One region of the Amylolactobacillus amylotrophicus DSM 20534 genome, then DNA from elsewhere that is predicted to be linked to it. Evidence: predicted binding sites of a transcription regulator. Region 1 holds the regulator's gene; the other holds the start of a gene.

Region 1 (5,104 bases):
AAAGTATACAAAACGAGGGAAATACGGGGAAGTATGAGGAAGTTATATATTCTTATTATCAGTCTAAAGCCAATATTTATAAGGGTTTGGGGAATAGTGAGGAAGAGTAGTGAAAGAGTGAAAATTTTATGGCCAGATTAGTAATTTGCTGGTGCACTCTGTAAATTATTAAAACTTAGCAAATCAATAGGTTATACAGTCAGTTCCAGCTAAGGATAATTTCTAAACAGGAAATTTTAGAATGAATCAGTTCCATGTTACAGTAGTAGTGTAACCGAATACATTATTTTCTGGAAAAGAGGAACAATATGGCAAACTATGATTTCCCGAACACCAAAGAGCAACTGAATCAATTGATTGCGGATATCAGTCAGTTGGGTGTGGTGGTTCAACAGACTCACTGGTATATGCGCGGTGAGAACTTCTTCAGATTACATCCGCTCATGGATGAATATGGTGCGCAACTTGATCAACAAAAAGACGAGATTGCAGAACGGTTAATTGCATTGAACGGTAGTCCTTTTGCGACGACTCACGAGTTCATTGAGAATACTGGTATTCCAGATGAGGAGCTCCAGTTCGATGAATTAAGTATGCAGGAGCTGATGCAACGCCTCGTTGATCAATTCAAATATCTGCGTGACCAATTTCAGAAGGGGATTGAGATCACCGACGAGGAAAAGGATTTTCCGACTCAGGACATGCTAAATGGATTCAAGAGTGAGACCGATAAGATCATCTGGATGATTAATGCATACTTGGGTCAAGCTCCGCTTGATTAAAGATCGTGCAAAACAAAAAAGACAGCCAACCGGCTGTCTTTTACTTTACATTAATCATGTAATACTCTATATTAGATAATCGATTGTCTGTAGAGGGAGACAAGTTTCCCCAGTATCTGAACGGAATCCAAGATGATAGGGTCCATATAATCATTCTCTGGTTGTAGTCTATAATGACCGTTCTCCTTGTAGAAGCGTTTGATGGTAGCTTCGTCCTCGTCGGTCATTGCGACAACTACATCACCGTTATTTGCGCTAGATTGTTTCTTTACAATTACGTTGTCACCATCAAGAATACCCATGTTAATCATACTTTCACCGTGCACAGTAAGCATGAAGTACTCGTCATCCGAATTTTCAAGTTCAGGTGGTACAGGGAAGTAGTCTGTAATATCTTCAACGGCTAGAATTGGCTGGCCCGCAGTTACGACACCGATCATCGGAATCGATTTCTGCTTCGCACCAATTAATTCACGTCCTAAATCAGTGACCTCAATTGCCCGTGGCTTTGTGGCATCCTTGACTAGATAGCCCTTGCGCTCTAGTCGTTCAAGGTGACCATGGACGGTCGAAGTAGAAGAAAGTCCAACTGATTGACCGATTTCTCGGACGGTTGGTGGAAACCCGCGATCCTCAACTGCCTCGTAGATGAATCTTAATATTTCAATTTGTTTGTTCTCGTGGACTTTTGTCATGGCTAAACTCCGTATTTTTCGTTAAGATAAGGGTATCACAAATTTTTGTCATAGGCAAACAAATGTTCTAGATTGGGGTTTTACAATGAATAAGGAAGAAAAAGCCAAGTTAGTGCAGAGAATTAATGAGCTAGCGGCGAAGAAAAAGGCTGGCGAATTAACCGCTGCAGAGGTCGAGGAAAGAAAGGAATTACACCAGATTTTCCTGAAGGATTTCCGCGCCGGATTCAGGCAAACAGTTGAAAACATCAAACTGGTCGATGAGCACGGTAACGATGTTACATCCGAAAAAGCAAAGGCCGCACAAAGAGAAAAAGGATTAAGACAAGATTAGACTTTCAATGAGAGCTAATATTGTGTAAACTAATAATGTTGAAATTTTGGGAGGATAAATAAGTATATGAACACAGGTATCTGGATATTAATCGTAGTAATTGGAATACTAGGTGGCGCCACTGGTGGCTTCTTCCTAGCGAGAAACTATATGAAGAAGTATTTTGAAAAGAATCCACCAATCAATGAGGAAATGATTAGTGCAATGATGAGTCAAATGGGTCAGAAGCCTTCTGCAAAGAAGCTTAACCAAATGATGGCCAGCATGAAGGCACAAAGCAAATCTTCTAAGAAATAGTTGACTGAGGCGGGTATTTACCTGCCTTTTTCATATTCATTCGAGGTTTAAGATGGGAATATTTAAGAAACTCGGCTGGTACTTCAAAGCCGAAAGAAAACGTTATACATTGGGAATCGGTTTTTTGATTCTGACAGCAATTATCAATTTGATCCCACCTAGAATCTTAGGTATGATGGCTGACCAAATTGATACGGGCTCAATTACTTGGGAGAGATTTTTCACGTTAATCGGCGCGATTTTAAGTGCAGCAATTCTGCTGTACCTATTTCGCTATTTGTGGCGCACCCAAATTTGGGGTGGCGCGGCCAAGCTTGAATGGACAATGCGTTCGAAGTTATTCTGGCATTTCATGCAGATGGATGAGACGTTCTATCAGAAGCATCGTACTGGTGATTTAATGGCACACGCCACAAACGACCTGAGTGCGATTCAGCAAGTCGCAGGGGCTGGGGTTTTGACACTGGTTGACTCAATTGTTACTGGTGGCTCGACCATTATCGCTATGATGATTTTTGTAGACTGGCGTTTGACCCTGGTTGCCATGATTCCGATGCCGTTCTTAGCCGTAATGGCTCGTGTGTTAGGTACGAAACTGCACGATGCATTCGGCCACTCACAGGCGGCGTTCTCTAAGCTGAATAATAAGACACAGGAGAGTATCTCTGGTGTGAAGGTCATCAAGACTTTCGGCCAAGAGAAGGAAGACACTGCGGAATTTGACCAGATGGTTGACAAGACCATCCAAATCAACAAGCGGGTCTTCAAGCTCGATTCTATGTTCGACCCTTTAACGACACTGATCATTGGTGCAACTTACGTGATTACCATTATTTATGGCGGGATGCTGGTTGCAAACAAGACAATTACAATTGGTCAGTTGATTTCGTTTATCTCATATATCTCAGCCATGGTTTGGCCGATGTTTGCAATCGGGCGCTTGTTCAATGTCTTGGAGCGTGGTAGTGCGAGCTATGATCGGGTGATGGAACTCATGAACGAGCAATCACTGATTAAGGAGGTCAACGAGCAGCCAAGTAAGCTGGCCACTGGTGATTTGACCTATGAGGTTGAACGTTTTGCTTATCCAGACGAGCCAGAACACACGACACTTTCAAACATCAACTTTACGTTGCCGATGGGTAAGACGCTTGGGTTGGTAGGTCGTGTTGGTGCAGGTAAGTCGACGATTATCAAGCTGCTGATGCGGGAGTTTGATAACTACACTGGTTCAATCAAAATCGGCGAGAAGAACATCAAGGATATCCCACTGGATGACTTGTTACATGCGATTGGCTATGTGCCACAGAACAACTTTTTGTTCTCAACTAGCATTCGTGATAATATTCGGTTTGCAAATATCGATGCCGAGCAGTCGCAAGTGGAGGCCGCAGCCAAGAAAAGCGCGCTCCATGATGATATCTTGCAGTTCCCGAGAAACTACAATACCTTGGTTGGGGAGAACGGGGTGTCGTTATCTGGTGGTCAAAAGCAGCGTCTAGCAATTGCTCGTGCACTTTTGAAAGACCCGGAGATCCTCATTTTGGATGATGCGCTGAGCGCGGTCGATGCCAAAACAGAAGAGACCATTCTGGGCCACCTGAAGGAAGATAGAAAAGATGCTACCACGATTATCTCTGCCCACAGGCTCACTTCTGTGATGCATGCTGACGAAATACTGGTAATCAACGATGGCCGGATAGTTGAGCAAGGCACGCATGAATCACTGTTAGCTTCACGTGGTTGGTACTATGAGATGTGGGAGAAACAACAATTAGAAGTCAAGGTAGGAGGTGAGATTGATGGATGATGAAGAACAATACCGGTCAATCTGGTCGAAGAATATTCCGGCAAAAGAACAATTCAAGATCATGAAGCGCTTGTTCACTTTCGTTAAACCGTTCAAGTGGACATTTATTATTGCGGTTGTGGGGGCATTCTTGGTGAGTGTCATCAACATGTTATTACCACGGTTACTCCAATACTTCATGGATAATTTCCTCACTAAACAGACCGCGACAGTGCAGATTATCCTGGGCTTTGCGGCCATTTATGCTATTGGAAGTATCCTGAAGGCCATTTTGCAATATATCTATTACTTTATGTATTCGATGGGCAGCGAACGTGCCTTAGAGGATGTGAGACGGACCATCTTTCGGAAGCTGCACAACCTCGGGATGCGTTACTTTGATCAGACACCTGCCGGCTCGATTGTTTCTCGTGTGACGAACGATACGAGTACGTTGGCGGACTTTTGGAACGTGTTTGCAACGTTGATTATCGCGCTATTCTCGATGATTACTGCACTAGTGGCCATGTGGACCACGAATCATACGGCCACCTTCATCGTTATGGCCTTTATTCCGATACTACTATTCTTTGTCTGGCTTTACACACACTTTAGTTCAAAGCTCTACCGGAGATTTCGTGAGAAGTTGAGTCAGATTAACGTTAAGTTAAACGAATCAATCGAAGGTATCACGGTCATCCAGCAATTCCGCCAGGAGAAACGGATTGACGGCGAATTTGAACAGACCAATAAGGAACAGTTGGATACAAGAAATGCGATGATTAGGATGAACTCATTCCTGCTATCACCGATCACATCTTTGCTCTATTCTGTTGCCTTAACCTTTGTTTTGTTATACTTCGGCTTCCCGCTGCACGAGACATTCGTGCCAGCCGGTGTTGTCTACGCATTCGCTAACTACACCTCGAACTTCTTCAACCCAATGGCTGATTTAATGGATTCGTTGACGTTCTTTCAGGATGGTGTCGTCGCTGGTAGTCGTATCTTTAGAATTCTCGATAACGACGAGTTGGCCCCTGCCCAGGAGAACAACCCAGTCGCTAAAATTACTGAGGGCAGAATTGAATTTAAACATGTCAACTTTTCATATGACGGTAAAAACCCAATTTTGAATGATGTGAGTTTCACTGTTGAACCTGGGCAGACGCTTGGTATCGTCGGCCATACCGGTAGTGGTAAAAGTTCA
Region 2 (5,104 bases), 420 kb from region 1:
ATTATTGTTCAAGCTAATTGGCGAACCCTTCTTCACTGAGGAGAACGTGGCCAAAGAGCGCGAAATTATTGTGCAGGAGCTGCGAATGTACCAGGATGAGCCATACTGGCGCCTCAATCAGGCGCTCATGAACAACCTCTATCAAAATGAGCCGTTAAGTCTGGACATTGCCGGGAGTGAGGAAAGTCTGGCGCGGATTTCACCTGCAAGCCTCCTGGCTATTTACCGTAAGTACTATACCGCCGAAAAGATGAAGTTAGTGATTGCTGGTGATGTGCATTTTGCCAACATAGTTAAGGCGGTCGCACCACTTGTCAATGCGTTACCTGTGACTACGACGCCTATGACTAATCCGGTTTTTGATCAGATGGGGGTGCACAACGAGCGGATTACCCTGACTGGTAAAACAGCGCACCCACGCCTAATTATTGGCCTCAAATTGCCAGACTTTAAGCAATTTCTACCAAGCAATGATTTAATGCAGACCCTAATTGAAATTATGTTGGATTCTAAGTTCGGTGAGCTGAGTACGAGCTATCATTCGCTGCAGCAAGATGAGTTACTTCAACAAGAGCCCTACCTAAGTGTCAGCTATACGCGCCAGGGTAATTATGCTAAAATCATGGCACAAACGGATCAACCAGACGAGGTCGTGGAACGCCTATTGACCACACTGAATGATGGTGAGTTCTCAAAACCGATTTTTGAATTACAGAAGAAAGAATTAATTGCCAAATCGTTTAGAACGATGGATGCGATTGATAACCTGGCAATAGAGGTTGCCGAGAGTCGTATCGAGGATGAGGATTACCTCTTAAATGTCGAACGGCTGCAACAAATTACGTATGAGCAGTATGTTGAGCTGGTCAGTGCGGTAATGGCACAGACGCGGGTGACGGTGGCCGTGTTAGAGAAGGAACAGGGTGAATCATGAAACGTGCAATTGTTTTCGGTGCTACCGGGGGAATTGGGCAGGCAGTAGTAGCGGATTTGGCTGCTCGTGGCTGGTCGCTTTATCTGCAATATAATCAGCAAGCCGAATTGGCACAGAATATGGCAACTGATTTGGGGCGGCGGTATCAAGATCAAGACTTTCTGCCCTTTCGGTATGATATGGCAGAAAATCAGCAGCCGGCAGATTTTTTTGCTGATTTTCTGGCAGTCAATGCCCTGATTTTTGCCCAAGGGGTGACGGATTACCACTTGTTTGCTGCTCAGTCGAACGAAACAATCGACCGAATTTTGCAGATCAACCTGGTGCAACCATTAAAAATCGTTAAATATTTTGAGCCACAATTGTTAAATACGAAGCATAGTCGCATTATATTCATAGGCTCTGTTTATGGCAGAAACGGCAGTGCACTTGAAGCGGTTTATAGTACCACTAAAGGTGGCTTATCGGCGTTTGCTAGTGCCTATGCCAAAGAGGTGGCAACGGCTGGTTTAACGGTCAATGTGGTGGCTCCCGGTGCAGTTGCTACTCCGATGACGGCGGACTTTTCAACAAACGAATTGACTCAGTTGAAAGCGGAGATTCCGGTCAGCAGGATTGCTGAGCCACGGGATATCTCTTACTGGGTTCAGAATATTGTGGACGAACGCGCAGATTATTTGACAGGACAAACAATTTACGTTGATGGTGGCTGGTTGGTCTAAAATTAAAATTTTTTATGGTATAATTGCACAAGCAGATAATGAAACATGAGGTAGAGGTTAAATGGAAGATATTGGACAAAAGCTAAAAGAGGCCAGAGAAGCTAAAGGCCTGTCCATACTCGATATTGAAGAGAAAACAAAAATTCAAGGGCGTTACCTTAATGCAATTGAGGATGGGGAATTCGATAAGCTCCCCGGCGATTTCTATGTTCGTGCGTTTATCAAGCAGTATGCTTCTGTTGTAGGACTTAAAGGTAGTGAGCTGTTAAACGACTTTCACCACGAAGTCCCTAAGACTCAGCCTGAAGAGTATGTTGAGAACTCGATTGATAATAAGAGTCAGCATGTGAGAGAGACGACCGAGAATAAGAAGGGCCTATGGAAGAACTATATTCCCCACGTTCTTGTTGTACTCGGAATTATCGCAGTGATCGCCATTATCTATCTTGTTTACGCGAATTTTTTCGCTAAACCAAATACTACAGAACCGGTGAAGGACGACGTTGTAGTCACTAAGAAAGTTGAGAGCTCGTCTTCGAAGAAATCAAAGAGCTCAAAGAAAGCAACAAAACAGTCGACGACTAAAGAAGACAAAGTGAAGATTGTTGAAAATGGTGACTATAACTATCAAGTATCCGGTTTGCAAAATGACCAGGGTAAACTAGTGATTACGAGTCCAGAAGCAGATGTTTGGCTAAGTGCTGTAGTCGATGGAACAACAAGCTGGCAGGGTACGGTTAGCGCCGGTCAAGAACATTCAATTAGCCTAGAGGCTGGCGTGCAAACGGTGCAGTTAAACGTTGGTAATACAACTTCTCTGGCCTTAGCGATTGCGGGCGAGAAAGTCCCTCTACCAACCAATACCAGCAATAATCAACCGAGAACGATTACCTTTACTTTTGCAAAGTCAGTTTCTGAAGATACCGAAGGAACAGAAGGAAATTAAGATGAATTTACCAAATAAGCTTACAGTGTTTCGGATAATTCTCATTCCAGTATTCATTATCTTGTTGGCGTTCAATATTCCAGCTGGCAGTGTTGATGTACTGGGTACGGGAATACCGGTAGCACAAATAATTGCCGCAATCATTTTTATCGTTGCCTCCTTGACGGACTTGCTAGACGGTAAAATTGCCCGTAAAAATCATCTCGTTACTAACTTCGGTAAATTTGCCGATCCGTTAGCAGACAAGATGCTGGTGATGACTGCGTTCATCTTCTTGGTTGAACTTGGCAAAGCACCAGCATGGGTTGTGGCCATCATTGTCTGCCGGGAGCTAGCCGTGACCGGGCTAAGGCTTTTAATCGTTGAGCAGGATGGTCAAGTATTGGCCGCAGCAATGCCCGGTAAGATTAAGACGACGACACAGATGCTTTCAATTATCTTCTTGTTGCTCAATGATATCTTCTTTGCTGCAATTAATGTACCGGCAGGCACTATTTTGCTGTACATCTGCCTCTTCTTTACGATTTACTCGGGTGCAGACTACTTCATTCAGAACAAAGCGATTTTCTCTGATACTTTTGAAAAATAATTAAACAATCCAGATGGATTGTTTTTTATTTTGCGTATATATACTTAGAACAAAATTCATTAGAACATTTGTTCGCAAAAAGCTTGTCTTTTTAATGACTAACAAGTAAAATTACATAAGTAAGACACCAACACGGTGTAGGAGGTAAATAGTGGCTAAAGACGATAAACAAGTTGCCTTGGAGCAAGCACTAAAAAAAATTGAGAAGAATTATGGTAAAGGCGCGATCATGCGGATGGGCCAAAAAGTTGATACACAGATTTCGACCGTTTCAACGGGGTCAATTGCATTAGATACCGCAATCGGTGTTGGCGGCTATCCTAGAGGAAGAATCGTTGAGATATATGGCCCTGAGAGTTCGGGTAAGACTACAGTGGCGTTGCACGCTGTTGCAGAAGTCCAGAAGATGGGCGGAACCGCCGCATATATCGATGCCGAAAATGCGATGGACCCTGCATATGCAGAGGCTCTAGGTGTGAACATCGATGATCTCTTGTTGTCCCAACCGGATACTGGTGAACAGGGACTGGAAATTGCTGATGCGCTTGTTGCCAGTGGTGCAGTTGATATTATTGTTGTCGACTCTGTAGCAGCACTTGTGCCGCGAGCTGAAATAGAAGGCGATATGGGCGATGCTCACGTTGGTTTGCAAGCTCGTCTGATGTCGCAGGCGTTGCGTAAATTATCTGGTTCCATCAATAAGACGAAAACCATCGCTCTTTTCATCAACCAAATCCGGGAGAAGGTCGGTGTAATGTTTGGTAACCCAGAAATAACACCGGGAGGCCGAGCACTTAAGTTCTATTCAACCATCAGACTAGAGGTGCGGCGAGCTGAACAAATCAAGAACGGGACGGATGTTTTGGGTAACAGAACCAAGATCAAAGTGGTGAAGAATAAGGTTGCTCCTCCGTTCAAAGTCGCTGAAGTTGATATCATGTATGGTAAGGGAATCTCACAAACTGGCGAACTGGTTGATATGGCTGTTGAGAAGGACATTATCAAGAAGGCCGGTGCCTGGTACTCATATGGCGATGACCGAATTGGCCAAGGACGTGAAAATGCCAAGAACTATCTGGCGGAGAATCCCGTTGTCTTTGCCGAAGTTAAGCAGAAGGTCCGCGATGCATTTGGAATTGATGAAGATCAAAAGGCTGAATCTGGCGGTGTAGAAAAAGACAGCAAGGCAGCAGCAACAAAAAAGCAGACGCCAGCTGAAACTGAAGAATAAACATAAAAGATACGTAGTGTCTTTTTATTTTGCCGATTTCACCTTATTTGGTAACATTTAGTGCCCATGCCAGTTGACATCATGTTAAATCACAATTAAACTTGGAATTGTGTAAATAATCTAAAAAAACAACACAGCGATAGGGGACAAAATGAATAACATAATTTTGACAATCCTCGCGGTCGCAGTTTTAATGCTATTATTCGGACTCGGTATTGTTGCCGGGGAGAAACTTCGTCAAGCTAAACATGAGAAAGAATTAGATCAGGCTACCCAAACGGTAGCTGGAATTCTTGCCACTGCCAGAAAAGAAGCGGAGAACCTTAAAAAAGAGAAGGTTTTAGCTGCTCAAGATGAAACTCACAAGTATCGTCAAGAGGTTGAGGCAGAGCTTAAAGAACGGCGTCAAGAACTTCAAAAGCAAGAGAACCGGCTTGTGCAAAGAGAAGAAACACTTGATCGCAAGGACGAACTAATTGAAAAGAAAGAGAATCAATTAGCGCGGCGCGACGAGAAACTCAACGAGCAACAACAGGAATTAGCACATAAAGATCAAGTAGCAAACGACTTAATTGAACAAAGACAAGAAGAACTGCACCGGGTTGCTCAACTCAGCGAAGATGAGGCCCGTAAACTAATCTTAGATGACCTAAAAGATAGTTTAGTTAGTGAACGTGCACAA

Evidence for each region. Region 1 encodes LexA, which represses DNA repair genes until DNA is damaged. Its sites were predicted from a motif close to CNAACANNTGTTNG; they were not measured.
Region 2: a site for LexA is predicted at 3,253-3,266, ahead of recA (recombinase RecA). Genes of this name have one in related genera too.

Annotation. Positions count from the first base shown of each region.
Region 1 is NZ_AZCV01000001.1:80,029-85,132, forward strand. Features, by position in the region: gene FC62_RS00410 (Dps family protein) at 309-782, shown strand; gene lexA (transcriptional repressor LexA) at 854-1,477, opposite strand; gene FC62_RS00420 (DUF896 domain-containing protein) at 1,563-1,811, shown strand; gene FC62_RS00425 (YneF family protein) at 1,878-2,108, shown strand; gene FC62_RS00430 (ABC transporter ATP-binding protein) at 2,161-3,918, shown strand; gene FC62_RS00435 (ABC transporter ATP-binding protein) at 3,911-5,104, shown strand, end outside.
Region 2 is NZ_AZCV01000001.1:495,294-500,397, reverse strand. Features, by position in the region: gene yfmH (EF-P 5-aminopentanol modification-associated protein YfmH) at 1-934, shown strand, start outside; gene ymfI (elongation factor P 5-aminopentanone reductase) at 931-1,656, shown strand; gene FC62_RS02505 (helix-turn-helix domain-containing protein) at 1,718-2,602, shown strand; gene pgsA (CDP-diacylglycerol--glycerol-3-phosphate 3-phosphatidyltransferase) at 2,604-3,191, shown strand; gene recA (recombinase RecA) at 3,343-4,422, shown strand; gene rny (ribonuclease Y) at 4,574-5,104, shown strand, end outside.